Linked DNA regions of Bosea vaviloviae. The protein of the gene in region 1 interacts with the protein of each later gene in a pairwise test. Links are inferred from orthologs where the notes say so. Each region holds a gene or a part of one and is shown on either strand. Other genes may lie near its edges.

What was found.
Region 2: the proteins of rho (region 1) and hfq interact in binary tests that used the Escherichia coli proteins (3 or more experiments, as listed by UniProt). The link is inferred for Bosea vaviloviae from one-to-one orthologs.
Region 3: the proteins of rho (region 1) and nusG interact in binary tests that used the Escherichia coli proteins (3 or more experiments, as listed by UniProt). The link is inferred for Bosea vaviloviae from one-to-one orthologs.

Annotation. Positions count from the first base shown.
Region 1 is NZ_CP017147.1:972,651-982,340, forward strand. The notes cover bases 5,208-8,052. They hold rho (transcription termination factor Rho), read right to left. Parts: upstream 7,341-8,052; coding sequence 6,075-7,340; downstream 5,208-6,074. Other genes in these bases: BHK69_RS04605 (thioredoxin domain-containing protein), read left to right, coding at 5,208-6,059; hemJ (protoporphyrinogen oxidase HemJ), read right to left, coding at 7,611-8,039; hemE (uroporphyrinogen decarboxylase), read right to left, coding at 8,049-8,052. In the rest of the region: BHK69_RS04585 (ParA family protein), read right to left, coding at 1-23; 16S rRNA (guanine(527)-N(7))-methyltransferase RsmG, read right to left, coding at 20-667; tRNA uridine-5-carboxymethylaminomethyl(34) synthesis enzyme MnmG, read right to left, coding at 671-2,563; tRNA uridine-5-carboxymethylaminomethyl(34) synthesis GTPase MnmE, read right to left, coding at 2,668-3,993; more of BHK69_RS04605, read left to right, coding at 4,059-5,207; more of hemE, read right to left, coding at 8,053-9,083; BHK69_RS04625 (pyruvate, water dikinase regulatory protein), read left to right, coding at 9,651-9,690. UniProt on the Escherichia coli protein: Facilitates transcription termination by a mechanism that involves Rho binding to the nascent RNA, activation of Rho's RNA-dependent ATPase activity, and release of the mRNA from the DNA template.
Region 2 is NZ_CP017147.1:4,273,592-4,283,352, reverse strand. Bases 3,581-6,496 are described here. They hold hfq (RNA chaperone Hfq), read right to left. Parts: upstream 5,205-6,496; coding sequence 4,956-5,204; downstream 3,581-4,955. Other genes in these bases: ntrX (nitrogen assimilation response regulator NtrX), read right to left, coding at 5,416-6,496; hflX (GTPase HflX), read right to left, coding at 3,581-4,950. Outside these bases: BHK69_RS19585 (Bug family tripartite tricarboxylate transporter substrate binding protein), read left to right, coding at 1-281; BHK69_RS19580 (hypothetical protein), read right to left, coding at 420-974; BHK69_RS19575 (regulatory protein RecX), read right to left, coding at 1,105-1,671; alternative ribosome rescue aminoacyl-tRNA hydrolase ArfB, read right to left, coding at 1,671-2,090; mazG (nucleoside triphosphate pyrophosphohydrolase), read left to right, coding at 2,128-2,979; more of hflX, read right to left, coding at 3,559-3,580; more of ntrX, read right to left, coding at 6,497-6,783; BHK69_RS19540 (sensor histidine kinase NtrY-like), read right to left, coding at 6,780-9,128; ntrC (nitrogen regulation protein NR(I)), read right to left, coding at 9,327-9,761. UniProt on the Escherichia coli protein: RNA chaperone that binds small regulatory RNA (sRNAs) and mRNAs to facilitate mRNA translational regulation in response to envelope stress, environmental stress and changes in metabolite concentrations.
Region 3 is NZ_CP017147.1:5,054,080-5,063,836, reverse strand. Bases 6,137-9,048 are described here. They hold nusG (transcription termination/antitermination protein NusG), read left to right. Parts: upstream 6,137-7,281; coding sequence 7,282-7,815; downstream 7,816-9,048. Other genes in these bases: rplA (50S ribosomal protein L1), read left to right, coding at 8,469-9,048; rplK (50S ribosomal protein L11), read left to right, coding at 8,024-8,455; secE (preprotein translocase subunit SecE), read left to right, coding at 7,073-7,267; BHK69_RS23220 (class I SAM-dependent methyltransferase), read left to right, coding at 6,161-6,892. Outside these bases: BHK69_RS23245 (TonB-dependent siderophore receptor), read left to right, coding at 1-2,037; BHK69_RS23240 (MFS transporter), read left to right, coding at 2,034-3,272; tuf (elongation factor Tu), read left to right, coding at 3,514-4,704; BHK69_RS23230 (dihydrodipicolinate synthase family protein), read left to right, coding at 5,072-5,974; more of rplA, read left to right, coding at 9,049-9,167; rplJ (50S ribosomal protein L10), read left to right, coding at 9,673-9,757. UniProt on the Escherichia coli protein: Part of the processive rRNA transcription and antitermination complex (rrnTAC). The complex forms an RNA-chaperone ring around the RNA exit tunnel of RNA polymerase (RNAP).

The DNA.
Region 1 (9,690 bases):
GCAATAGGGGTAAGATCGGTCATGAATCGGCCCGCTTCTCGACCGCACGAACCATCAGGATGCGCGCGGCGCTGTCTGTCACGGAAGAAACCGTTGAGGCCTGAATCTTCCAATATTTAGACGCGTCGGTCAATTCAGCATCTAGATGTTGTCCCTTGGGAAAAAGCCCCAACGCCCCTGTTCTCAACAGGTCTTTGCACCAGTCCAGCAGCAATGGCAGCGGCGCCAGGGCTCGCGCGCAAACCACGTCGATCTTGCCCACAAAATCGCCAACGGCATCCTCGATCCGCGCATTGTGAACCCTGACCGGTGCCCCCGTCAAACGCGCGGCATGTCGCAAAAAAGCGCATTTTCGGCTGTTGCTCTCGACAAGATGGATTTCGCCGGCCCCCCGCTCCGCCAGGCAAATGCCGATCACCAACCCGGGAAAGCCGCCGCCGGAGCCGAGATCAAGCCAGCGCTGCGAGTCTCGCGCCAGATCGAAGAGTTGCAGTGAATCGGCAATATGGCGTGTCCAGACATCTTTCAACGTGCCCGAGGACACCAGATTCTTTGCCACCTGCCAGCGCTCGAGCTCAGCGACGAGGATCGCCAGACGCTCCTCTGTTTCACGTGAAACAGGCGTCAAGCTCAAAGCATGCGCCCTGTCGCTTTTATCAACAGTCACGAATCACGCGATCGGTTCGGGGGCGCGCTGGCGACGCCCACGCCGCGCATGCGCCGCCAACAGGGTCAGCGCGGCAGGCGTCATGCCCTCGATCCGCGCCGCCTGGGCGAGATCAGCCGGCCGCTCCGCGTTCAGCTTCAACTTGATCTCGTTGGACAAACCCGAGATTTCGTCGAGATCGAGATCCTCCGGCACCTTCAACGCCTGGTCGCGCTTATGCGCCTGGATCTCTGCAGACTGGCGATCGAGATAGACCGAATAGACCGCATCTGCCGTCACACGTGAAACAACCGACGGATCATAGTCAGCAAGATCCGGCCAGATCGTCGCGAGGCTCTCATAGTCTATATCGGGATAGGAGAGCAGCTGGTAGGCGCTCCGCCGAAGGCCGTCGCGGTTAAGATGGATTCCGGCCCCTTCCGCTTGTTGCGGGGTGACCCAGACATCCTTTAATCGAGCCTGCAACCGTGCGATGGCGGTCCGCCGGGCTTCGAAATGGTCGCGACGCAATGAGCTCACTAGGCCAAGCTCCATACCACGCGGCGTCAAGCGCTCATCGGCGTTGTCGACGCGCAATGACAGCCGAAACTCCGCCCGCGACGTGAACATTCGGTACGGCTCCGTAACGCCGCGCGTAACCAGATCGTCGACCAGAACCCCGATATAGGAGGTGGTGCGCTCGAACACGGTCGGCTCGGCCCCGCTAGCCCGGCGCGCAGCGTTCAAACCGGCGAACAGTCCTTGTGCGCCGGCCTCCTCATAACCTGTCGTGCCGTTGATCTGGCCAGCCAGGAACAAGCCGCGGACCGCACGCGTCTCCAGCGTGTTCTTTAGGGCGCGTGGATCGACGAAATCATACTCGATCGCATAGCCGGGGCGCAGCATGGTGGCGCGCTCCAGACCCGGAATCGTCTTGAGCACGCCGAGCTGCACATCCTCCGGCAAGGAGGTCGAGATGCCATTTGGATAGACCGTGTCGTCATCGAGCCCCTCGGGCTCAAGGAAAATCTGATGGCCGTCGCGATCGCCGAAGCGCCCGACCTTGTCCTCGATCGAGGGGCAATAGCGCGGCCCGCGGCCTTCAATCTGGCCGGAAAACATTGGCGCGCGGTGGAGATTGGCGCGGATCAGGTCATGCGTCGCCAAAGTCGTACGCGTGATCCCGCAGGAAATCTGCGGCGTCGTGATCGCCGTGGTCAACGCCGAGAAGGGCTCAGGCGGATCGTCGCCCGCCTGCATTTCGAGCGCTGCCCAATCGATCGTGCGGCCATCCAGACGCGGCGGCGTGCCGGTCTTGAGGCGGCCCAGCGGAAAGCCATGACGCTCCAAGGTCGCAGACAACCCCAACGAGGGCGCCTCATCGACCCGCCCAGCCGGAATCTTGGCTTCGCCGATATGGATCAAGCCGCGCAGGAAGGTTCCAGTCGTCAATACGACCGTTCCGGTAGCGAATCGACGCCCATCCGCCAGGATCACGGCGTTGACCTGGCCGTTCCCGATCTCGATATCGAACACCTCGCCGGTGACGATATCGAGATTGCCCTGTTCGGCTAACAAATCCTGAACAGCAAGACGATAAAGCTTACGATCCGCCTGGGCCCTAGGGCCGCGCACGGCCGGGCCTTTGCGGCGGTTGAGCATACGGAACTGAATGCCGGCCCGGTCGGCTGCCCGCGCCATGACGCCATCGAGCGCATCGATCTCGCGGACGAGATGCCCCTTGCCAAGACCGCCTATCGCCGGATTGCAGGACATCACGCCGATCGTCTCCGGCCGATGCGTGATCAGTGCGGCGCGCGCGCCAAGCCGCGCAGCTGCGCTCGCCGCCTCGGCGCCGGCATGGCCGCCACCGACCACGATCACGTCGTAGCGTGTTTCGACAACAGGAAGAGACATGCGGATTCGCTAGCGAAGCCCGAGCCGGGGGTCAATGACTATAAGGCGATGACGCCTCGTTTCACGTGAAACGGCCCGAATTATGAAGGTGAGGCCGCCGCTTGCTATTTTCCGATGCAGAAGCCGGAAAACAGCTGGTCGAGAACATCCTCGACATCGATGCGTCCGACCAAGCGCTCCAGCGCCGTCACGGCCAGGCGAACCTCCTCGGCCAGCAATTCGACCTGGCCGTGCCGGGCATCGATCGCGCGCTCCAGCGCAAGCACGGCATCGGACACCGCAACCCGGTGCCGCTCACGCGTCAGCAATGCCGGTTCGGGCTGCGAGAGCGCCCCGAGCTCGGCAATAATGCTCGCCAGCAGATTATCCAGGCCTGCGCCCGTGCGAGACGAAACCGCGATCTCGCCCGGCAAGGCCTGGCTTGCCAGATCGCTTGCCAGATCTGCCTTCGTGGCGATGCAAAGCGTCTTTTGAATCGAGGCGAAACGATCCGGAGGCGAATCGATCGCCCGAAGCTTGAGAACGAGATCCGCCCGCGCGACCAAATCCAGGGCCCGCCTGACGCCCTCGGCTTCGATTGCCTCGGTGCTCTCGCGCAAACCCGCCGTATCGACCAGCGTGACCGGCAAACCCGCCAGATCGAGCCGCACCTCGATCGCATCGCGCGTCGTACCCGCCATGGCCGAGACGATGGCGACATCGCGGCGGGCGAGCGCGTTGAGCAGGCTCGACTTGCCGGCATTGGGCGGGCCGGCGAGGACCACGACGAAACCCTCGCGGACGCGTTCGCCCATGGCAAAGCTGCCGAGAGCCTCTCGCAGCTCCGCGGCGATGCCTGCTGCGATCGCCAGCGCCTCATCGACGAGCGGTCCCGAGACATCGCCCTCGTCGGAGAAATCGATATCCGCGGCAAGCAGCGCCATCGCCTCGATCAATCGGCTGCGCCACGCCGCCGCTTGCTTGCCGAGTGTGCCCGTCATCTGGCGCAACGCCTGCCGGCGCTGCCATTCCGTTTCCGAATCGATCAGGTCCGCCAGACCTTCGACGGCGGCGAGATCGAGCTTCCCGGCTTCAAAGGCCCGCCGGGTGAATTCACCAGGCTCCGCAAGCCTCACCCCGGGCAGATGTGTCAGGACGTTCAGCAGACGGGCAATGACAGCCCTTGCGCCATGAACCTGGAACTCGGCGATATCCTCACCCGAAAAGCTCGCTGGCGCGGGAAAATACAGCACGAGCCCGGTATCGATGACCTCGCCGGCCTCGTCACGCAGTTGCCGCAAGACGGCATGGCGTGGCGCAGGGATTCCGCCCGCAATCGTTTCGAGCACGAATCGAACCCGCGAGCCGGATATCCGGATGACAGCGACACCCGCCCGTCCGCTGCCGGAGGACAGGGCGACGATCGTCGGATAGGCTGCTACGTCGCTCATCTCTCGAACACCATGCTGCGCCCGGCCCCAACCACGCTTTGGCGCCCCGCTGGAAAGCCACGCCGATGAACCGTCTCGCGGATGCCGCCAGCCCCTATCTTCTGCAGCATAAGGACAATCCGGTTCACTGGTGGGAATGGAGCGAGGCCGCTTTCGCCGAGGCCAAGCGCAGCGGCCGGCCGGTTCTGCTCTCGGTCGGTTATGCCGCCTGCCATTGGTGCCATGTCATGGCGCATGAAAGTTTCGAGGACCCTGCAACCGCGGCGGTGATGAACGAGCTCTTCGTGAACATCAAGGTCGACCGCGAGGAAAGACCCGACATCGACCATGTCTATATGAGCGCGCTGCACAGCCTGGGCGAGCAGGGCGGTTGGCCGTTGACCATGTTCCTGACCGCCGCTGGCGACCCGTTCTGGGGCGGCACCTATTTCCCGCCCGAAGCGCGCTATGGCCGGCCCTCCTTCACCGGCGTGCTGAAACAGCTCGCGGCGATCCACCGGCAGGATCCCGATCGCATCGCGCGCAACGCCGCCGCCATTCGCGCAGCCTTGACGCAAGCCGATGCTTTCGCCACGGCCGGGATGGGTGAGCCCGATCTCGACGCGCTGGCGGGCCAGATCGCCGGCGCCTTCGACCCACATCATGGCGGCCTGCGCGGCGCGCCGAAATTCCCCAATCCCGGCCTGGTCGAGGCGCTCTGGCGCCATGGCGCGCGCACGGGCTCCCCTGCAACGCAGGAGCCTTCCCGCAGGACATTGGAGCGGATGGCGCGCGGCGGCATCCATGACCATCTCGGCGGCGGCTTCGCCCGCTATTCCGTCGATGAGCGCTGGCTCGCCCCGCATTTCGAGAAGATGCTCTACGACAACGCCCAATTGCTCAACCTCTACGCTTTGGAGGCCGCCCGCAGCGGCGACGCGCTGATGAAGATGGCGGCTGAGGGCATCGTCGCCTGGCTCGCACGCGAGATGCTGCTGCCCGAGGGCGCTTTCGCCGCCAGTCTCGATGCCGATTCCGAAGGCGTCGAGGGCAGGTTCTATGTTTGGACCGCGCGCGAGCTCGAAACGCATCTCTCGGAGGAAGAGGCGCGCCTGCTCGCGCTCCATTACGACGTGACCGCGCACGGCAATTGGGAAGAGGTCACGATCCTCAATCGGCTGGAAACGCCGGATCCCGATCCCGAGACGGCAACCGTCCTGGCCGGTATCCGCGAGCGATTGCTGGCGATCCGGGCCAAGCGGATTCCGCCCGCCCGCGACGACAAGATCCTGGCCGACTGGAACGGCATGATGATCGCGGCGCTGACGCGGGCATCCGGCCTGCTTGATCGCAAGGACGGGCTCGCCCTTGCCCGGCGCGCCTACCATTTCGTCACCGAATCGATGGCCGATGGCGACGGGCTCGCCCATTCCTATCGCAAGGGCCGGCTGATCAAGCCCGGCTTCGCGCTCGACCACGCCGCCATGGCGGACGCCGCGTTGGCGCTGCACGACGCGACATTCGAGCAGCACTACCGCGACGCTGCCAGCCGCTGGAGCGCGCATCTGCAGCAGCACTACCGAAACGAAACCACGGGCCTACTCGGTATGACTCGTATGGAAAACAAGGGCTTGCCGGTCATACCGCGCCCGACCCATGACGACGCCGTGCCCAACGCCAACGGGATTCACGCCAACAATCTGCTGCGCCTGGCGATCAAAAGCGGTGATGTTGAGGATCGCGATCGCGCCGAGGCATTCCTTGGCGTGGCACTGGCCGCGGCCGAGCGCGCACCCATGGCACATGGCTCGATCCTGAACGCCTATGATCTGGCGCGGCATGGTTTGGAGATCGTGCTGGCAGGATCAGAGCGGGCGGCGCTGCACCAGGCGGCGCTCACTTTGCCCTATACGGTGACGACCCTGGTCGATTGCCCGGATGCCTCGAATCTGCCGGCCGAGCATCCAGCTGCCGCAATGGCGCGGCAAGCGGGCACAGGAGCGGCCTTCGTCTGCTTTGCCGGCCGCTGCCTGCCGCCGGTCACGGAGCCGAATCGATTGGCGCAGGCTGTCGCGGAGGGCCGCTGAGCCGGTGTGACCGGCTCAGGTGTTCATCGAGTCGAAGAAGTCGGCGTTCTGTTTGGTCTGGCGCAGCTTGTCCATCAGGAACTCGATCGCGTCCTGCGGGCCCATCGGGTTCAGGATGCGGCGCAGCACATAGGTCTTGGCCAGCACATCCTTGGGCGTGATGAGCTCTTCCTTGCGGGTGCCCGACTTGAGGATGTCGATCGCCGGGAAGATGCGCTTGTCGGCGACCTTGCGGTCGAGGATCACCTCGGAGTTGCCGGTGCCCTTGAACTCTTCGAAGATGACTTCGTCCATGCGACTGCCGGTGTCGATCAGTGCGGTCGCAACAATGGTCAGCGAGCCACCCTCTTCGATATTACGCGCCGCGCCGAAGAAGCGCTTGGGCCGCTGCAGGGCGTTGGCGTCGACACCACCGGTCAGCACCTTGCCGGAGGAGGGCACCACGGTGTTGTAGGCACGGCCCAGACGCGTGATCGAATCGAGCAGGATGACGACGTCGCGGCCATGCTCGACCAGGCGCTTGGCCTTCTCGATCACCATCTCGGCGACCTGGACGTGGCGCGAGGCCGGCTCGTCGAAGGTCGAGGAGACGACCTCGCCCTTCACCGAGCGCTGCATGTCGGTGACTTCCTCGGGCCGCTCGTCGATCAGCAGCACGATCAGATAGCATTCCGGATGGTTGGTCGTGATCGACTGCGCGATGTTCTGCAGCAGCACGGTCTTGCCGGTGCGCGGCGGCGCCACGATCAGGGCACGCTGGCCCTTGCCGATCGGCGAGACGATGTCGATGACGCGGGCCGAGAAATCCTTCTTCGTCGCATCCGGCACTTCCATGCGCAGGCGCTCATCGGGATAGAGCGGCGTCAGATTGTCGAAGTTGATCTTGTGCTTGATCCGCTCGGGGTCCTCGAAATTGATCGTATTGACCTTGAGCAGCGCGAAATAGCGTTCGCCATCCTTGGGGCCGCGGATCGGACCTTCGACCGTATCGCCGGTGCGCAAGCCGAATTTGCGGATCTGCGTCGGCGAGACATAGATGTCGTCGGGACCCGGCAGATAGTTCGAATCCGACGAGCGCAGGAAGCCGAAACCGTCAGGCAGGACCTCGACAACGCCCTCGCCGAGGATCTCGGTATCCTTCGCTGCAAGCTGCTTCAGGATCGCGAACATCAGCTCCTGCTTGCGCATCGTGCTGGCGTTCTCGACCTCGAGCCCCTCGGAGAAGGTCAGAAGTTCGGTCGGAGATTTGACCTTGAGGTCTTGGAGCTTGATTTCCCGCATGGGGCACCCGGATCGTGAAAGCCCCTGCGAAACGAACAGGGGTCAGGAGGTAACGGAGAAGAACGGCAGGTCCAGGACGGACCAGCGTTGCGGTTGCGCGCCATGAGCGTCTGCGCAGGCAGCGGGCTCACGAACCATCGGCAACAGGGAATACGCCAAACGAGCGCAGGGGCTTGATAGCGGGATTCTCACCTGGGCTCAAGCGGGAAACGACACGGCGTCGTCCCCTCAGAAAACCGGTCAAGCCGAGGCGAAATTCAGAACGGCAAATCAGAACGGCTTGACGATGACGAGGATCACGATCAGCGCCATCAACACGGCCGGAACCTCGTTGATGACGCGATAGAACCGCGCGCTCTTGAGGTTGCGATCCTCGGCGAAGGCGCGGACCCGTCCTGCCAGATAGCCATGGATGGCGGACAGGATGAAGACCAGCAGGATCTTGCCGTGCAGCCAGCCGCCCTTGAAGCCAAAGGCCGACCAGGCGAGGTAGAGGCCCAGGATCCAGGTCACGATCATCGAGGGCGTCATGATGCCCTTGAGCAGCCGCCGCTCCATGATCTTGAAGGTCTCGGACTGGATCGACCCGGTCTGCGCTTCCGCATGATAGACCATCAACCGCGGCAAATAGAGCATGCTCGCCATCCAGGCGATCACCGCCATGACGTGGAAGGCCTTGATCCATTCATACATCGCGATGGTCCTCCCTCAGGCCCTGACGGCGGCAATCAGCCGCTCGACATGCGCGATCGGGGTGTCGGGCAAGATGCCGTGACCCAGATTGAAAACGAAGGGCTTAGGCCCGAAAGCCGATCTGATCGCGGCAACCTCGCGCTCCAGCTCCGGTCCCCCGGCGCGCAGGATCAACGGATCGAGATGGCCCTGGACCGGCACCAGCGATTGGATCGCGTCGCGCGCGAAACCGCGGTCGATATCGGTTTCGAGTCCAGCGGCATCGACGCCTGTCGCCGTGACATAACCCGGGATGAGCGCACCGGCGCCACGAGGGAACCCGATGATGCGGGTCCGGGGATGACGCGCCCGCACGCCCTCGACGATCCGCTTCGTCGGCGCAATGCACCAGCGTTCGAACTCGGCCGGCCCCAGAGATCCCGCCCAGCTGTCGAAGATCTGGACGGCATCGACGCCGGCTTTGATCTGCGCGTTGAGATAATCGATCGACGAAACGACGATCCGGTCGATCAGGCGCTGGAAGAGATCCTGGTCGCGCGTGAACAGCTCTTTCGCCGGCCCTTGATCGGGAGTGCCTCGACCGGCCACCATATAGGTCGCCACGGTCCAGGGCGCGCCACAGAAGCCGATGAGGGCGGTCTCCCTGGGCAGGGCCCCTCTCACCCGGCGTACGGTCTCGATGATCGGCGCAAGCTTGTCCTGGTCGGCTTGCCCATCGATCGCGCGCAAGCGCTCCTCATCGGCTACGGGCTCGAGGCGGGGACCTTCGCCTTCGGCGAACCAGAGGGCCTGCCCGAGCGCTTGCGGAATAACGAGGATGTCCGAGAACAGGATCGCGGCATCGAAACCGAAGCGCCGGATCGGCTGCAAGGTGACCTCGGCAGCCATTTCGGGATTATAGCAAAGCGCGAGGAAGCTTCCAGCCTTGGCGCGAAGCTCACGATACTCCGGCAGATATCGGCCAGCCTGACGCATCAGCCAGAGCGGGGGAGTGACCAGTGTCTCTCCATCGAGTGCCCGCAGGAAAACCGGTTTGCTATGCGTCGACATGTTCGATCCAGACCATCGCTCTCGATCTCTTCTAAATATGATTCTTGAGAGAGAATCTTCTTTTTTGACTCTTGGGGGCAGGCACAGGCTTAGCCGCAAAGCCATCCACAGCCGGTCCACAGCTCCTGGGCCCTCAAGGCCGGAATGCGGCAATGGCGATCGAGGTCGTTAAGGCTTTCTTAACCAATTGGAATCGGGGTCGGGCTTCCGGCCTCCAAAATGATTCACGTGAAACATCGCCGAACCTGACCACAGCCCTTTGCCTGTTGATCGAAATGGGGGGTTATACACGCCGCTTTCCGGAGGCCTCTGGGACGCTCGGTTGTCCACACTCATCCCCGGCGTCGTGAATCCGTCTGCGCCGCCGACGGCCTCCCGGTCCAATTTGCTTTGTCCGCTCAGCGCGCCAGAGCAGGATGCGAAAAAGTGGGAACCGGTTTTTCGCATAGATCCTGCTCTAACTCTTTGATGAGAGACGGATTCAGATCTCAGATGGGATCACTTTGTGATTCCATCTGAGATCATCCGGCTCTAGAGGTGGCTCTGTTCGTTAATCCGGGAGCCAACGTGGCCCGCAATTATTTTCACCTCCATCTCGTCTCGGACG
Region 2 (9,761 bases), 3.3 Mb from region 1 along the record:
TGATCGCTACAGTCCCGACAGCCAAGGAAGCCGGGCTCGACGGCTACGAGGTTGCGACCTGGTACGCGCTCTGGGCGACCAAAGGCACGCCGCCGGAGATCGTCGCGCGCATGCGCAGCGAAGTCGCCAAGGCGTTGAAGGCCCAGCTGATCGTCGATGTCTGGCAGAAGAACGGATCGCCTATCCCGGACATTGCTGGCGACGAATTCGGCAAATTCGTGAAGGCGGAGGTCGCGCGCTGGGGTGCCGTCGTGAAGGACGCCAACGTCAAGCTCGAGTGACGGCATTCTCCGGATAGGCCGGTAGGGCGGCGCACCGCCCTACCGGCTCCATCGGCTTCATGAGAGTCAGAAGAACGGTGCCTGCTGTATTCGGCAAGCGTCATATCCAATGCCCGGCATTCTCGTGCAGTGAGCCCATCATAATGCAGGAAATTGCAGTTTTCCGTCATAGCTGCACCCGATCAGCGTCTTACCCGGAAAAGCCGAATTTGTTGTGATCTGCAGGGCTGACCGGTTCTTGAAGCCAAATCCGGTTTCCTTGTCCACTCGGGTCGATTGATCTACGAGGCGCTCGCCCATGAATTGCCCGGAACCCTCAAGGATATTGGTGACACCCTGCGCCAGTCCGAGTGCGGTGGGGTTCTGCAAATCCAGGACCGCAAACATCGCAGAACTGGTGAAGGCGACGGTACTGGTGGTGTAGCCAAAGACGCCAAGCGGTTTGGGAAGGCGGTATGATGAGAACATCAGGCTCTTGGTCGGAATCTTCACCCAGCCACGCGCCTTGGCGCTACCCGGACTGCCATTATCGCTGATCGATACCGCAAAGCCGACATAATGACCTCCATCGATCTTGCAAGCCAGGACGTCGGCCAGATCGACCCTGGCCGGATCGAATGGCGCGGCTCGGGCCGCATCCGCGAAGAAGCATGACAACAGTGCGGCCAGCGCAAATTTATATGTGGCCCGCATCATTCTCTCCGTCACTCATGGCTGGCTTAAGAATCAAGCCTTCGAAGACGATGCCACGCCGGCCTCGACAACAGCGAACAACGCCATGCCCTGACGCAGGCGATCTACACTTTCCGTCAGGGAGGCATCATCAACCACCGCCATCGTCGATCACGGTGCGGGCGATCGTCATCGAGAAACCGGCGCGGGCCAGCGCTGCGATTTCCTTCTGCCGCTCGAAAGGGCGGTCGGGGCGTCGCCAGGGGCCGATCCGCTTGCGTTTCGCGGCGATGCGCGCCGCGGCCAATTCGTCATCCGGCTCAACGGCACTTGCCTCGGCCGCGAGATCACGCGTCACGCCCTTTGCCGTCAGCTTCGCCGCCACCGCCCGCGTGGACTGGCCTCGCCGGCGCAAGCTCGCCGCGCGCGCCTCGGCGAAACGACGGTCATCGACCAGTCCGGAGGCGACGCAGCGCGCCACCACTTCATCGAGCAAGCTTGAGAACCGGCCGGGCTCGTCGCCGTGGTGGCGGCAGCTCAGCACGACCTTGCGCTCCAGCACGCGGCGAAGCTGCGCTGCGGGCGCCGCATAGCGTTCGAGATAATGCATGGCGGCGCGCTGCAGATAGTCGGGGGTGATGCGACGTGGTGGCTTGCGCTCATGCCGCTTGTCGACCTGCCGCTTCTCGCGCGGCACGCCCGAAGCTTCACCCGCCACTAATCCGCCCCCGGCTTGGAGCGGCCGGCCTTGATCGAGGCGCGCTTGTCCTTGGAGACCAGCCGCCTCTCCTTAGAGGCCTTTGTCGGTTTCGTCGGCCGGCGCGTCTGCGGGCGGACCGCCGCCGCCCGGATCAGCTCAAGCAGGCGTTCCCGCGCCTCCTCGCGGTTGCGCTTCTGGCTGCGCTGCGCCTGCGCCACGATGACGATGACGCCATCCTGCGTCAGCCGGCTGCCGGCGAGCTTCATCAGGCGCACCGCGACGTCGTTGGGCAGTGAGGGCGAGCGCCGGATGTCGAATTTGAGCTGGACTGCGCTCGACACCTTGTTGACGTGCTGGCCGCCTGGGCCAGAGGCGCGCACGAAGCTTTCCTCGAGCTCGCTCTCGTCGATCGCGATGGACGGGGTCACTTGAATCATGGGACGAGGCTATCTCACTTCACGGAGATTTGCAGCGTTGAAGCCTTCTCGCGACATCGCCCGCCTGATCGAGATCATGGCGGCGCTCCGCACGTCCGGCACGGGCTGCCCCTGGGATCTGGAGCAGGACTTCGCCTCGATCGCGCCCTATACGGTCGAGGAGGCCTATGAGGTCGCCGACGCGATCGCTCGCGGCGACAGGCTCGACCTCAAGGACGAGCTCGGCGATCTGCTGCTGCAGGTGGTCTACCACGCGCAGATGGCGGAGGAGGAAGGCGCTTTCGCCTTTCCCGACGTGGTCGAGGCCGTCACCACCAAGATGATCCGCCGCCACCCGCATGTCTTCGGCGATGCGCGCGATCTGTCTCCCGCCGAGGTCAAGGCGCTCTGGCACAGCATCAAGGCGCAGGAGAAGGCCGAGAAGGCAGCCGTGCGGCAAGCGGCGGGGCTACCCGAGCAGGGCGAGGACAAGGGCGTGCTGGCCGGCGTCACCCAGAGCCTGCCCGCGCTCAGCCGCGCCTGGAAACTCCAGGCCAAAGCCTCGACCGTCGGTTTCGATTGGAACGACGCCAGGCTCGTGCTCGACAAGGTTCGGGAAGAGACCGCCGAGATCGAGGAGGCGCTTACGCTGGGCGACAAGGCGGCGATCCGCGAGGAAATCGGCGATCTGCTCTTCGTCGTCGCCAATCTCGCCCGCCATGTCGATGCCGACCCGGAAGGCTGCCTCCATGCCGCCAACGCCAAGTTCGAGCGCCGCTTCAAGGGCATCGAGGCCGCGCTGGAGGCTCAGGGGCGCTCGGCGAAGGACGCTACGCTCGACGAGATGGAAGCGCTTTGGCAAGCAGTCAAGCGAGCCGAACGTAGAGCCTCCTCGGCAGCAGACAGCTAGGACGCCAGACCAGCCTTGATCCGCGCAATGAATGCGTGCTTCAGCGCGTTGTACTTTGCCCGTCCTTCCGGCGCGGCCGTGATGGCGCGCTCCTTCTCGGCGAGATAGGCCAAGCGCAACGCAGAATCCGTCCGGAGCGCATCCCTGAAGGCAAGGTTCGGCCTCCAGTGTTCGCCGAGATACTCCACCACATGGACGAGATGCGTTCGCTCGGTTAGATCCCGGCCACGCCAAACATGTGGTTTCCGGGAACGCCCGCATTCGGCGCGTAGTCGTAGCCGAGCTGTTCCAGCGGAGCCCGGCATTTCGCCCAATCGTCGAACGGCGCGACGCCGACGAGAATATCCAGAATGGGTTTGGCCCGCATCCCGATTATCGATGTCGAACCGTAGTGTTCGACGCCCTTGGCCGAGTCGCCGAGGGCATCCTCGATCCGCTTGCGCTCCTCGCGAAATGCAATTTCCCAATCAGAGTCGTAGTCGACCAGGACGTTCACATTGTGCTTGAGTCCGAGCATCGCTCTAGCCTCGATCAAACCTGCGCATCGAACAGACGAATCGGCAGGCGCGAGCTGTCACCTCAATTTTGCCGTTCCGCCTCCGGGAACCGCGCGCCAAAGGCCCCTTCCCGCTCCGGCGGCAGCCGCACGGTGAGGCTCAGCGCCCCGTCCTCGGCATCCGCCCGCTCCAGGATTTCACCATTGGCGTGCAGCCAGGCAAGCGATTTGCCGTCGCCGGGCGCCAGCACCAGCCGATAGACCGGTCGGCTCCTGGCAATGCGCGTTTCGATCGCATCCGTCAGCCGGGCAACGCCATCGCCGGTCAGCGCCGAGACCAGCACCGGCCGCGAGGCCTCGGGCTTCAACGTGACGAGGCCAAGCTGGCGCTCGCGTTCCGACCCATCGAGCAGGTCCGACTTGTTCCAGACCTCGACCACACGCTGGCCGTCATCGGGATCGATGCCGAGATCGCGCAGGATGCCTTGCACGTCGGCCGCCTGCGCCTGCGTGTCCTCATGCGCCATATCGCGGATATGCAGCAGCACATCGGCCTCGATTGCATCTTCCAGCGTCGCGCGGAAGGCCGCGACGAGCTGCGTCGGCAGGTCCGAGATGAAGCCGACCGTGTCCGAGAGCATGATCCGCGCGCCGTGCGGCAGCTTGATCGCGCGTGCGGTCGGGTCCAGCGTGGCAAACAGCATGTCCTGCGCCAGCACCTCGGCCGAGGTCAGCCGGTTGAACAGCGTCGATTTTCCAGCATTGGTATAACCGACTAACGCAACCACAGGATAAGGCACACGTTTACGGCTGACGCGATGGAGCGAGCGCGTCCGTTTCACGCTCTCGAGATCGCGCTCGATCTTGGTCATGCGCTCCTGGATGATGCGCCGGTCCGCCTCGATCTGCGTCTCGCCGGGGCCGCCGAGGAAGCCGAAGCCGCCGCGCTGGCGCTCGAGATGGGTCCAGGACCGCACCAGTCGGCTCTTCTGGTAGTTGAGATGTGCAAGCTCGACCTGCAGCGTGCCTTCACGTGTGCGCGCCCGCCGACCGAAGATCTCGAGGATCAGGCCGGTGCGGTCGATCACCTTGCAGCCGAAAGCTTTCTCGAGATTGCGCTGCTGCACCGGCGACAACCCGCAATCCATCACGACGAGGCCGATTTCCTCGATCTTGATGCGCTCGGCCAGCTCCTCGACCTTGCCCTTGCCGAGATAGGTCGCAGGACGAAACGCCGTGAGCAGAACCTGGATCGGCTCGATGACGGTCAGGTCGATGGCGGCGGCGAGGCCGACGGCCTCATCGAGCCGTGCCGCGAAGGAGCGCTGATTCGTGTCAGCGCTGCCCGCGCCGCCGCGGCGCTGCGAATACGGGCCGACGACATAGGCGCGTGTATTGGCAGCGATATCGCGTTCGATCTCGTCAAGCGGCTTGACGGTCTTTTCGATCTCGTCTGCCCCGTCGCGACCGGCCATGAGGCTCAGGCCTTGTCCACTTCCTCGGGCTCGAACAGCTGCACGGGGTGGCCCGGCATGATCGTCGAGATCGCATGCTTGTAAACGAGCTGCGAATGTCCGTCGCGCCGCAGCAGCACGCAGAAATTGTCGAACCAGGTGACGACGCCCTGCAGCTTCACGCCGTTGACGAGGAAGATCGTCAGAGGAATCTTCTGCTTGCGAACGTGATTGAGGAAAGTGTCCTGAAGGTTTTGTGCCCGCTCTGCGGCCATGGGTAGCCCCTATTGTTGGGATCTCTCATCGGGTTGCACCCGCGATCCATTTCGTTTCGTTCGCGGTCACGCGCGAGCGCACCGCTTCGAAACACCGATCCTGCATTAGATCGTCGTGTTCTATGACAAAGCAAGGGCGATGCCGCATCCTATTTGCGCATGACGCCTGCGTATCGTGCAGACGGATATGCAATCAGCGCTTAGCCGCCGTTCAACCGACCCCGAGCGACTTCAGCTTGCGATGCAAGGCCGAGCGCTCCATCCCGATGAACTCGGCGGTTCGCGAGATATTGCCGGAAAAGCGGGCGATCTGGGCGATGAGATATTCGCGCTCGAAGATCTCACGCGCGTCGCGCAGCGGCAGGCTCATCAGCCGTTCGCCGCCCGAGCCGGACGGCGTCGTCGGCACCATGGCGCCGACCTCGGCCGGCAGCATCTCGACCGTGACATCCGCCGTCGGATCGCCCTTGGTCAGGATCATCAGTCGCTCGACATTGTTGCGCAGCTCGCGGACATTGCCGGGCCATTCATGCGACTGCAGCACGGCCATCGCGTCCGAGCCGATGCGCCGCTTCGGCAGCCCGGTCGCGACCGAGATCTGGTCCATGAAGAACTCGATCAATTCCGGTACGTCCTCGCGCCGCTCCGACAGCGCCGGCACCTTGACCGGCACGACGCTGAGGCGGTGATAGAGGTCCTCGCGGAACAGCCCTTCGCTGATCAGCTGCGCCAGGTCGCGGCTGGTCGAGGAAATGATCCGCACATCGACATGCACGCGCGTTGCGCCGCCGACACGCTGGAAATTCTGATCGACCAGCACGCGCAGGATGCGGTTTTGCGTCTCGCGCGGCATATCGCCGATCTCGTCGATATAGAGCGAGCCGCCATGGGCTTCCTCGAGCGCGCCGACGCGGCGCGTCCGGCCCTCTCCGCCCTCGACGCCGAACAGCTCCTCTTCCATCGTGTCGGGCGTGATCGTCGCCGCATTGATGACGATGAAGGGCGCCGAGGAGCGGCTCGACGCCTCGTGCAGCGTGCGGGCCGTCAATTCCTTGCCGCAGCCCGGCTCGCCGCTGATCAGCACGCGGGCATTGGTGGGTGCGACGCGTTCGATCGTCTGGCGCAACTGATTGACCACAGTCGAGCGGCCGACGATGCGGCTGGCCTGCACCGAGCCCTTCTTCAGCTCGCGGACCTCGCGCCTGAGGCGTGAAGCCTCCAGCGCCCGCTCGGCCACGAGCACGAGGCGGTCCGCCTTGAACGGCTTCTCGATGAAGTCATAGGCGCCACTCTTGATCGCAGAGACGGCCGTCTCGATGTTGCCATGGCCCGAGATCATCACCACCGCGAGGTCGGGATGGCTCTCCTTGATCAGTTCGAGCACCTGCAGACCGTCGAGCCGGCTGCCCTGCAGCCAGATGTCGAGGAAGACGAGGTTGGGCCGGCGCGCAGCGATCGCCGCCAGCGCCTCATCGGCGGAGCCCGCCTTGCGCGTGCGGTAGCCCTCATCCTCCAGCAGGCCGGCCACCAGCTCGCGAATATCGACTTCGTCATCAACGACCAGAATATCGGCGCTCATACGGCAATTCCATTTCGCTTGTCTCGGGCGTCAGACGCGCTCACGTCGCGGCCATTCGCAGTCTCGTTGTCCGGATCCTCAGTGGGGCCGGTTTCGGGGAACCAGAGCCGGACCCGCGCCCCGCGCCGCCCCTCCGCGGCGTCGGGTCGGTCTAGAAGCTCGATCCCGCCGCCATGGTCCTCGAGAATCTTGCCGACGATCGCCAGTCCCAGACCGGTGCCGCCCTCGCGCGTCGTCATATAGGGCTCCAGCAGCTTCTGGCGCTGGTCGGCGGGCAGGCCTTTGCCGTTGTCGATCACGTCGATGACGATCCGACCATCCTCATAGCGCGCGAACGCGACCTCGATCTGGCCGGGTCCACGCGTCTCCATCGGCACCGCCTCGATCGCCTCCGTCGCGTTCTTGATCACATTGGTCAGTGCCTGCGAGATCAATCGGCGGTCGAACTGGGCTAACACCGGCGCCGCCGGCAAGTTCTCCGAGATCGTCAGCTCTGGGTTGCCGACCCGCATCAGGAAGATGATCTGGCGCACCGTCTCGACGATGTCGTCGCGAGACAGCGACGGCTTGGGCATGCGGGCGAAAGAGGAGAATTCATCGACCATGCGCCGGATATCCTCGACCTGGCGGACGATGGTGGCGGTACACTGGTCGAAGATCTCCTTGTCCTCGACGATGACGCGACCGAACTTGCGACGGATGCGCTCGGCCGAGAGCTGGATCGGCGTCAGCGGGTTCTTGATTTCATGGGCGATACGGCGCGCGACATCGGCCCAGGCGGCCGTGCGCTGCGCCGAGACCAGATCGGTGATGTCGTCGAGCGTCACCACGAGCCCGGCGCCCGCCCCCTCGCCTTCGCGAACGGCGCGGACATTGACCATGCGGTCGCGCCCGGCTCGGGTGATCGCGACCTGGCCGGCGCTCTGCCGCTGACGGCCATGCAGCGCATCGCCGACGAAGGCGGCGATCTCGGGGGCGACCTGTGCGATCGGCTCGCCAAAGACCCGCCCGCCAGTGCCGAGCAGCCCCTCGGCGGAGCGATTGATGATGGTGATATGGCCGTCGCCATCGAGACCAACGACGCCCGAAGAGACGCCCGACAGAACCGTCTCGGTGAAGCGCCGTCGTCGGTCGATCACTTCGCTTGCGGTCACCAAGCCATCGCGCTGCCGGCGCAACTCCGCCGTCATCTTGTTGAAGGTCTCGCCGAGATGGGCAAGATCCCCCTCCGATCGTCGGATCGGCACCTGGACGTAGAAATTGCCGCTGGAGACCTGGTCGGTCGCATGGATCATCCGCCGGATCGGTGCGACGAGGCCGTTGGCGAAGCTGAGACCGAGCCAGATCGCCGAGAGCAGCAGGATCACCGCGATCAGCCCGTACATCGAGGCGAAGGCGATCTGCACGCCCTTTCGCCGGGCGTCGATGGCGAGATATTCGACCGCCGCTCCGCGCGCGACGGCGGGAAACTCGACCGCAAGCGGATCAACCTCGCGAGCGATGTAGAGAAACCCGTTGTCGTAGGTCGGCAGTTTGACGAGCGCGCCAAAGATCCGGTTGGTCTCGGGCACGACGCAGATCGGCTCCGGGGCTGATTGCGCATCGTCGAACGCAGCCTGGTCCGGCTTGGGTGCATCGCGCAGAATATCGATATTCGCCCGCACCAGCACCTTGTCGGGCGGGCTCATGATCGCCGCCACCGGCACGCCGAGAGCTGTCGCGCGCGCCGTCAGGAAGTTCTCGAACCATTTGCGGTCGACATCGAAGGCAGGCTTCGCGCGTGCCAGATCGTCAGCGAAGATCCGGATCTCGCGCCCGAGCGACTTGCACTGTCCCGCGGCATAGGCATCGGCGACCTCGACCGATTTGAAGATCGCGTCGCGCATCCGGTCGGAGAACCAGGGCTCCAGCCCGCGCTCGATGGTCACGGTCGCGATCACCGCGACCAGAATCGCAGGCAATGTCGCGATGATGCTGAAAAGACCGACGATTCTGACATGAAGGCCGGCCGCAGCGGCGCCGGCTCGCCGCGCCCGGATCAGTACCGCCGTCTCGAAAGCGACGATGACAAGCAGCAGCAGGATCAGCAGGGCGTTGAGGATGAAGACGCCGACGACCACCTCATGGACCGGGGCGATCGGCGTGACGCCTGACAGCACCAGGAAGGTGACGAGCGCCGAGACAAGTGCGAAAACGACGACGATTGCGCCGAGCCAGCCCGACACACGGCGTGGCGGATCCTCCCCACGCGGCATGATTCTGACATCGCTGATCGAGGCTGACACGGTTCTTCGACAACTCCGGTGCAGCAAGCGCGGACGGACGTCCAAGCTTGCGGGCGGCATAGATGCGCCGCCGCAACGGTGTTGTCAAAATGCGACATATGAAAGGCGGCGGGCCGGCCCCCGGCAGAAGCCTCAGAGCCGGATGATTTCAGTCGGGATCACCAAGTGATCCCGACTGAAATCTGAATCCGTCTCTCATCAAAGAGTTAGAGCAGGATCGATTGCGAAAAACCGGTTCCCACTTTTTCGCATCCTGCTCTAGCGCGGCGAGCGCACGACCTGCATGTCCAATTCGCGAATCTTCTTGCGCAGCGTGTTGCGATTCAGGCCGAGCAATTCGGCGGCGCGGATCTGATTGCCCCGCGTCGCGGCCAGGGCTGCAGCAATCAAAGGCGGCTCGACCTCGCGCAGAATGCGGTGATACAGGCCAGGCGGCGGGATATTATCGCCGAAGCCGCCGAAATACTGGTTGAGATGGCGCTCGACCGAGCCCGACAGCGTTTCGGCCCGCTCGGGCGCCGATCCGCCCGAAAAACTCGTCGTCGGCGAAGCCGGCTGGAGCTCCGCATCGACGATCGGCGCCGTGATGGTCTCCTGCGGATAGAGCGCCGCGAGCCTGCGGACGAGATTTTCGAGCTCGCGGACGTTGCCGGGCCAGCGATAGCGCCGCATCACGTCCATCGCTTCCGAATC
Region 3 (9,757 bases), 4.1 Mb from region 1 along the record:
CAGGCCGAGAGGGCGCCTGCGATCCAGCTCGAAGAGGTGATCGTCCAGGGGGCGGGCGGCACGGGCGGAGTGGTCAGCGCGAATGGCTATGTCGCGACCGCGACGCGCAGCGCCACCAAGACCGATACGCCGGTGCTGGAGATCCCGCAGTCGATCTCGACGGTGACGCAAACGCAGCTGGAGCAGCGCAAGCCGCAGGCCTTGCTGGACGCCCTGTCCTATACGCCGGGCGCGCGCGTCGGCACCTATGGCTTCGATCCGCGCTACGACGCCTTCACGATTCGCGGTGTCGACGTCACGCAGAACGCCGTGTTCCGCGACGGGCTGCGCCAGATCGGCAGCCCCAACGGCCTGTTCCGGCTGGAGCCCTATGGGCTGGAGGCGATCTCGGTGCTGCGCGGGCCGGCGGGGGCGATCTACGGCGCCAGCACCGCCGCCGGCATCGTCGACTTGATCTCGAAGCGGCCGACCGAGACGCCCTTCCGCGAGATCGAGGTCCAAGGCGGTTCCTTCGGCCGCAAGCAGTTCAGTTTCGACCTGTCCGGCCCGGCCAATGCCGACAAGACCTTGCTCTACCGTCTGACGGGCCTGGTGCGCGACGCCAACAACCAGATCAGCGCGATCAAGGACGATCGGGTCTTCATCGCGCCCGCCTTCACCTGGAAGCCCAACGAGCTCACCAAGCTGACCTTGCTCGCCGAATACATGGATTCGACCACCGGCGGCACGGCGGCCTATGTCAACGAATACGGCCCCTATACCGATCGGCAGGGCAGCCTGCTCTACAAGTCGATCGGCGCGACCAGGGTCTTCGGTGGCGACAAGCGCTACAATGACTTCCGCCAGCAGCAGGGGCGCATCGGCTACGAGTTCGAGCACTCCTTCGGCGAGATGTTCACGCTGCGCCAGCGCGCCCGTTACTCCGCGCTCGCCTCGAACCAGCAATATGTCTACCTCACGGATTCCGGGCTGACGAAGGAGCGCACGCAAGGCGTCTCGGTCGACACCAGCCTCGAGACCAGGCTGAACACGGGGCCGCTCGCGCACCGCATCCTCACCGGCGTCGATTTCAGCTACCTGCATTATCGCGGCAAGGAGGGCTATGGCGGGGTCCCGGTCGGCTACAACGCCAACCTCGGCTACCGCACGGCGCAGACGCAGACGCTGGTCGGCCTCTACGCGCAGGACCAGATCAGCTGGCAGAACTGGCGATTGACCCTGGGTGGACGCCAGGACTGGTTCTCCAGCAATTTCGAGGCGGGCTCGGCAGGCGTCGTGCCAACCGAGACGAAGCAGACCGGCAACAAGGCGACCGGGCGCGCCGCCTTGAGCTACGTCACCGATCTCGGCCTCGCCCCTTATGTCAGCTATGCGACATCCTTTGTGCCCAATTCGGGCACGGTCCTGTCCGGTGCGGTCGCCGTGCCCGCCACGGGCGAGCAGATCGAGGCTGGCGTCAAATACGATCTGCCGGGCTACAACGCCTCGCTGCGCGCGGCGGTGTTCGAGCTGCGCCAGGACAATGCGGTCGTCTACGAGGTCGTCAACGGCTATAATCGCCAGGTCCAGCTCGGCTTGCGCTCGCAGGGCTTCGAGATCGAAGGTGTCGCCTCTCTCGCCAATGGGCTCAGCATCCAGGCCTCCTACGCCTATAACGACGCGCGCATCCTCAAGCTCACCGACGAGACGGTGGGCAACCGCCTGACCAGCATTCCCTATCACATGGCCTCGGTCTGGCTGGACTACACGGTGCAGGAGGGGCCGGCGCGCGGCCTCGGCCTTGGTGCGGGCGTGCGTTATGTCGGTTCGAGCCTCGGCGACAATCTGAACCGGCCGGTCCTCGACAATGCGCCGCGGACCTTGCTCGACGCGTCCCTGCGCTACGATCTCGAGAACCTCGACCCGCGCTTCAAGGGCGTCCGGTTCCAGGTCAATGCCACCAATCTCCTCGACAAGGTCGAGCAGACCTGCACCGGCGGCTTCTGCTATTTCGACGAGGGCCGGAAGGTCATCGCCAGCCTGCGTTACCGCTGGTGAGCCAGGTCCTCGCCGCGGGCGTGTGGGCGAAGCGCCTGTCTTCTCCGCTGGGCATCGTGCTCGCGCTCGGCGGGCTTTATGTCGGGCAGAGCATCCTTGGCGGGCTTGCCTTCATCGCGCTGCCGAGCGTGCTGCGCGAGCGTGGCGTGGCGCTTGATCAGATCGGGCTCGTCCACCTCATCAGCCTGCCCTGGGCGCTGAAGATAGTCTGGGCGGCGGCCGTCGAGCGTTACCGCCTGCCGCCGGCAGGCGCCACGCGCTCGCGCCAGATCGTTGCCGTCTGCGGTCTCCTCACCGTGCTGGGGTTGACTGCAGTCAGCGCCATCGGGCCGGCGCATTGGCTGCCCCTGCTCGCCGTTCTCGTCGCCATCGCCTTCGCGGCCTCGACGGCCGATATCGCCTGCGATGGCCATGCGGTCGAGACGCTCGCGCTGCGGCATCACGGCTGGGGCAATGCGGCGCAGGTCGGCGGGGCCTATCTCGGCTCGGCGATCGGCTCGGGGCTGTTCCTCATCCTCGTCGCACGGTTCGGCTGGAGCAGCGCGGTCCTGGCTGCCGCTGGCATGATCGTCGCGCTGCTGCTGCCATTCCTGCTGTCGCCGGCTCCGATCTCACCGGGGCTGCGCAGCCATCGCCCATCGCTGCGCTTCGCCTTGCAGCGCTCGCAGATGCGCCAGGGGCTGATCCTGGCTGCGGTCTATGTCGTGCTGCAGAAATGGGGGGTGAGCATGATGGGGCCGTTCCTGATCGATGTCGGGCTGGACCTCGAATCTATCGGGCTGGTCAACGGGTTCGGCGGACTGGCCATCGGGCTGGTCTGCGCGTTGCTCGGCGGCGGCCTCGTCCGCTGGATGGGGGCGAGGCGGGTCATGCTTCTCGCGCTGCTGCTGCAGGGCGCTGCGCTCGGGCTTTTGGCCCTCGCGGCGTCTCTGGGCACGGTACCTCGCGGCGCAATGGTCGGGCTCGCTTTGGCGAGCTCTTCGGGGATCATGGCGCTCGGCTTCGTCGCGCTCTACGCGCAGTTCATGGCGATCGCGGATCCGCGCCAGGCCGGGATCGACTTCACGCTGCTGCAAGGCATGGACGCCATCGTCAGCATGGCCGGCGGCCTCGGCGCCGGATGGGTGGCGCAGCATCTGGGCTTTGCCAGCTATTTCCTGATCGCCGCCGTCCTGGCCGTCCTCGCGGCGCCGGTCGTGGCCTGGCTGGCGACGAGGGCGACAAGCGCGGCGTGATGATCCAGATGCTGGCGATGTTGCGAGCACGCCGTCCAATGGCTTCCCCGCGACGGCGCATTTGCTGAAGCGTATTGGCGGTCGCTGGAGCGTGCCGGCCTAGCTCTGCGGCTGTCGCCCTCGTGATGCGGCTCCGCAAGGCCTGCCGGTGGCGAAGCCGCAACTTGCATCCTCCACCAAAAACCCCTAATGCGACCGCGCTTTTCAGGCCTCGTAGGGCCGTTGTCAGGAAACAGGTGTCATGGCCAAAGAGAAATTCGCGCGCACGAAGCCGCATTGCAACATTGGAACGATTGGTCACGTTGACCATGGCAAGACGTCTTTGACGGCAGCGATCACGAAGATTCTGGCCGAGACGGGCGGTGCCACGTTCACGGCGTATGACCAGATCGACAAGGCGCCGGAAGAGAAGGCCCGCGGCATCACGATCTCGACGGCTCACGTCGAGTACGAGACGGCGGCTCGCCACTATGCCCACGTCGACTGCCCCGGCCACGCCGACTATGTGAAGAACATGATCACGGGTGCGGCGCAGATGGACGGCGCGATCCTGGTTGTGTCGGCTGCCGATGGCCCGATGCCGCAGACCCGCGAGCACATCCTGCTGGCCAAGCAGGTCGGCGTGCCCGCGATGGTTGTGTTCATGAACAAGGTCGACCTGGTCGACGACGCCGAGCTGCTCGAGCTGGTCGAGATGGAGATCCGCGAGCTTCTGTCGAAGTACGACTTCCCGGGCGACGACATCCCGATCACCAAGGGTTCAGCGAAGGTTGCGCTGGACAATGGCGACAAGACCATCGGCCATGACGCGGTGATCGCGCTGATGAAGACGGTCGACGAGTACATCCCGCAGCCGGCGCGTCCGCTGGACCTGCCGTTCCTGATGCCGGTCGAGGACGTGTTCTCGATCTCGGGTCGCGGCACGGTCGTGACGGGTCGCGTCGAGCGCGGCATCGTCAAGGTCGGCGAGGAAATCGAGATCGTTGGCCTGAAGGACACGGTCAAGACGACGGTGACGGGCGTCGAGATGTTCCGCAAGCTGCTCGACCAGGGCCAGGCCGGCGACAACATCGGCGCGCTGCTGCGCGGCACGAAGCGCGAGGACGTCGAGCGCGGCCAGATCCTGTGCAAGCCGGGTTCGGTGAAGCCGCACACCAAGTTCAAGGCCGAGGCCTACATCCTGACCAAGGAGGAGGGCGGTCGTCATACCCCGTTCTTCACCAACTACCGCCCGCAGTTCTACTTCCGCACGACGGACGTGACCGGCGTGGTGCACCTGCCTGAGGGCACCGAGATGGTGATGCCTGGCGACAACATCGCCATGGAAGTGCACCTGATCGTGCCGATCGCGATGGAGGAGAAGCTGCGCTTCGCCATCCGCGAAGGCGGCCGCACGGTTGGAGCCGGCGTTGTTGCTTCGATCATAGCGTGATCGAAGCAACAACGACGCCAGCGGAAACCGCAGGCTTTTGCGGTGCAGGCGTCGTCGCAAGCATCATCGCTTGATTCAAGAATCGGCTGCAAAGCTTTGAAAGGGCGGTGGAAACACCGCCCTTTTCTGTTTCTGCCCACGGCATGCCTATGCCCATGCCGCGCGGCTGGCTCGCCGAAGCGCTATGCGCTGCCCGCGAATTCAAAGCTCTACAGCATCAGACCGAATATCGTATTCGGTCTGATGCTGTAGAGCTTTGATTCTGCATAGGCTTGCCCCGAAAGCCGGTTCCCACTTTTCGGGCCGATGCTCTAGATCCATCTGAGAGAGCGGACCCAGCCGCTCCGATCATGGAGGAGCATGCCCGATGCATTTCAAGCCACCCTTTCCCGGCATCCATTCGATCGTCTTTGCCCTGTTCGACGCGCAGGAGCGGCTGGATCGGGATGCGATGCGCCGGCAGACACAGATCAGCCTCGATCTCGATGTGCAGGGCATGGCGGCGCTTGGCCTCGCCACCGAGGTCTCGAAGCTCACCATTGCCGAGCGCCGCACGGTCATGGAATGGATGGCGGAGGACGTTGCCGGCCGCAAGCCGCTCGCCTTCACCATCTTCGGCTCGTCGGTGGCGGAACAGATCGATCTCGTCCGTGTCGCGGAGCGGAATGGCGCCGATTGGGTGATTCTCCAGCCGCCCATGGTCGGCAGCTTCGGCGCAGCCGAGTATATCCGCTTCTTCGGGCGCGTCGCCGAGGCGACCTCGTTACCGGTCGCGATCCAGAACGCCCCTGCCTATATGGGCCGCGGCCTGTCGGCGGAGGACATTCGCGAACTGGTGCGGCAGCACCCGAACATCTGCCTCATCAAGGGAGAGGGCTCCGTCGTCGAGATCGAGCGGCTGATCGCGGTCACCGAAGGGCGCTTGCCGATCCTGAATGGCCGGGGTGGGCTCGAATTGATCGACAATCTCCGCGCCGGCTGCGTCGGCATGATCCTGGCGCCAGACACGATCGACTATGCGCTGCGCGCCTATAATCACTATATTGCGAGGGATGAAGCGAAGGCCGAGGCCGTCTACCGGGAGGTGCTGCCGGCCATTATCTTCATCATGCAGTCGATCGAGGCCCTGCTCTGCTATGGCAAGCGGATATTCGGGGCGCGGGCGGGGATCGCCATCCATGATCGCGGCCCGGCGCTGCGGCCGACGGAATTCGGCCTGAAGCTGGTCGAGCGCTATGCCAGGGAACTCGGACCCTATCGCACAGGATGATGATCGGCTGCGTTTTCGACTTGAAAACCTCCGCGCCTTGAGGCAAAGCATCGCCGACTACAGGGGTGTAGCTCAGTTGGTAGAGTACCGGTCTCCAAAACCGGTTGTCGTAGGTTCGAGCCCTACCGCCCCTGCCAGTCCCGCACGAAGCCGGTTTCCGGCGCCGGTTGGTTCTGTAGATCGCCGATGACGCAGAACATCTACGATACGCCGGCTTTCTTCAGTGCCTACAGCCAGCTGCCGCGTTCGGTCCACGGCCTCGCCGGCGCGCCGGAATGGCCGGTGCTGCAAAGCTTCCTTCCCGATCTGCGCGGCCTCAGAGTTCTCGATCTCGGCTGCGGCTTTGGCTGGTTCTGCCGCTGGGCGCGGGAGAACGGCGCGGCGAGCGTGCTCGGCGTCGATGTCTCCGAGCGCATGCTGGCACGGGCGCGGGCAGAGACCGGGGACAAAGCCGCCAGCTATGAGCGGGCCGATCTGGAGCGCTTCGCGCCCGCACCCGCCAGCTTCGATCTCGCCTATAGCTCGCTTGCCTTTCACTATCTGACGGACCTGGGCGGGTTGCTCGAGAGGGTCGGGCAGGCGTTGCCGCCCGGCGGCATGCTGGTCTGCTCGGTCGAACATCCCTTGATGACGGCTCCTGCTCATCAGGGCTGGTCGCTCGATCCCGACGGGCAGCCGGCCTGGCCGGTGAACGGCTATCTGGCGGAAGGGCCGCGCAGGACGGACTGGCTGGCGAAGGGCGTGATCAAGCAGCACCGCACGATCGCGACCTATCTCGATTTGCTCCACCGCGCCGGCTTTGCCCTGACGCATTGCGTGGAATGGGCTCCGAGCGAGGATCAGGTCGCGGCCCATCCGGAATGGGCGAAGGAGCGGGAGCGGCCATCCTTCCTGCTGCTGGGCTGCAAACGCCTCTAGCTCCTGTCTGGGGCTGCTCGCAGGCCCTTGAAAAGGCGCTTGGCTAACGCTGCAGCCCGTTGTAAGAGGCACGTCATGACGGCGCGCGGCTCCACGAGCCCCGCGCCGCGAATGTTTCAGGACGGCCGATTCGGCCTTCGGCGAGGGCCGGAGCGCGGTTTTGGAACCCGAGGTGATACGATGGCTAAGACCAACCCCTTCAGCTTCCTGCAGGACGTTCGCACCGAAGCGACGAAGGTCACCTGGCCGTCTCGGCGCGAGACGCTGATCACGACGGGTCTCGTGCTCGCCATGGTGGTCGTCTCGAGCCTGTTCTTCCTTTTCACCGATACGATCATTCGCTGGTCGCTCGGCATCATCCTCGGCGCACGCTGAACGGAATCAGACACGTGACAACTCGCTGGTACATCGTCCACGCCTATTCCAACTTCGAGAACAAGGTCGCGCAGTCGATCCGCGATCAGGCGGCGCAGCGCAATCTCGCCGACAAGTTCGACGAGGTCCTGGTGCCGACCGAGAAGGTCGTCGAGGTTCGGCGCGGCCGCAAGGTCGATGCCGAGCGCAAGTTCTTCCCCGGCTATGTGCTGGTGAAGTGCGAGATGACCGACGAGGTCTATCACCTGATCAAGAACACGCCGAAGGTCACCGGCTTCCTGGGCGCCGACAAGGCCAAGCCCATGCCGATCCCCGAGGTCGAGGCGATGCGGATCAAGGGCCAGGTCGCCGAGGGCATCGAGCGGCCCAAGCCGACGGTCGTCTTCGAGATCGGCGAGCAGGTGAAGGTCTCCGACGGGCCCTTCGCCTCGTTCAACGGCGTGGTCGAGGATGTCGATCACGGTCGCGCCCGGCTCAAGGTCGCGGTCTCGATCTTCGGCCGCGCGACCCCGGTCGAGCTCGAATACGGGCAGGTCGAGAAGCTCTGAGCATTATCGGAAGGCCTTTCGGGGCTTCCCTTCGGCGCCGCCCTGTGTCATAGGCGGCGCCTCAACCGCGTGGGAGGCGTGCCGGTCGCCAGCCGGATCAACGGCGCCGCACCACGCTCTGCAACCACCCTGACCCCGAGCGAAGCAGTTCGCGGGCAGGGCGTCGTCGTTCCGATAGGCGTCGGAGCGGACGGCAGGAGCAGCCATCATGGCAAAGAAGATCACGGGTTACGTGAAGCTTCAGGTTCCGGCGGGCGCGGCCAATCCGTCGCCGCCGATCGGTCCGGCGCTGGGTCAGCGCGGCCTCAACATCATGGAATTCTGCAAGGCCTTCAACGCGAAGACCGCGCAGATGGAAAAGGGCATGCCGATCCCGGTGATCATCACCGCGTATCAGGATCGCTCCTTCACCTTCGAGATGAAGCAGCCGCCGGTCTCGTACTGGCTGAAGAAGGCCGCTGGCCTGACTGCCGGCTCGAAGACGCCTGGTCGCGGCGGCAATGTCGGCAAGGTCACCGTCGCTCAGATCACTGAGATCGCCGAGAAGAAGATGGCCGATCTCAACTGCGATTCGATCGAATCCGCCTCGTCCATGATCAAGGGCTCCGCCCGGTCCATGGGCCTGGAAGTCGTGGGCTGAGGGGAAACAGACGATGGCACATGTCGCAAAGCGCGTCGTGAAGGCCCGTGAGGGCATCGACCGCACCAAGCTCTACCCGCTCGATCTCGCTGTCGCGATGGTCAAGGAGCGCGCCAACGCCAAGTTCGACGAGACCGTTGAGGTCGCGATGAACCTGGGCGTCGATCCGCGCCACGCCGACCAGATGGTCCGCGGCGTCTGCAATCTGCCCAACGGCTCGGGCCGCGTCCTGCGCGTCGCCGTGTTTGCTCGCGGCGCCAAGGCGGAAGAGGCCAAGAAGGCCGGGGCCGACATCGTCGGCGCCGAAGAGCTGGTCGATCTCGTCTCCAAGGGCACGATCGAGTTCGATCGCTGCATCGCGACCCCGGACATGATGCCGCTGGTCGGCCGTCTCGGTAAGGTGCTGGGCCCGCGCGGCCTGATGCCGAACCCGAAGGTCGGCACGGTCACCATGGACATCACCACTGCGGTTGCGGCGTCCAAGGGCGGTTCAGTCGAGTTCCGCGTCGAGAAGGCCGGCATCGTGCATGCCGCCGTCGGCAAGGTCTCGTTCACGGCCGACAAGCTCGCCGAGAACATCAAGGCGTTCGCCGATTCCGTCGCCAAGGCCAAGCCGGCCGGAGCCAAGGGCACCTATATCCAGCGCGTCGCGATTTCCTCGACCATGGGTCCGGGCGTCAAGATCGAGCCCAACACGGTGATGGGCGGCTGAGAGGCCTGACGGCCGGCTTCGCGCCGGCCGTTGCCCGGGCTTGATCCGACGGGGTCAAGTCCCCACTTGGCAGAAGCAGGCGAAAGCGTTAAGACGCAGGCCTGTTTCCATAAGTGATGTGGGCTCCAGCGTGCTTCGCACGAGGGGGTCTGTTTCGCGTTTTTCGGCGGTTTGCCGCCGAAGAATGGGTGTTTGGGGCGCGAAGAGCGATCTTTGGGCCCGAATCATCCAGTCCTGTCTGAGACTGCAGGTGCTCCTCGGCTTCGGCTGGGGGCATAATTTCGCCAAGAGGCCTGCATAGACGGTGCAAGAGCTCAAGCGGGATCGCAAGGTCCCGAAGACGGTTCGAACCATCTCGCCCGATCGCGGCCGGCAACGGTCAAGAGCGGGGACAGGGCACTGAGCGTCGCTCTTATCCAGCGCCGGTGTCAACCGGGGTTTCTTGAGAGCGACACGTGCAACCGGCGGCAAGCCCTCAAGCCTGCCGCCTACCGGAGAGAGCCCAGTGGATAGAACGGCAAAGAATGATGCCGTCGCGACGCTGAACGGTGTGTTTGCGAACACGTCGGTCGTCGTCGTGGCCCACTATG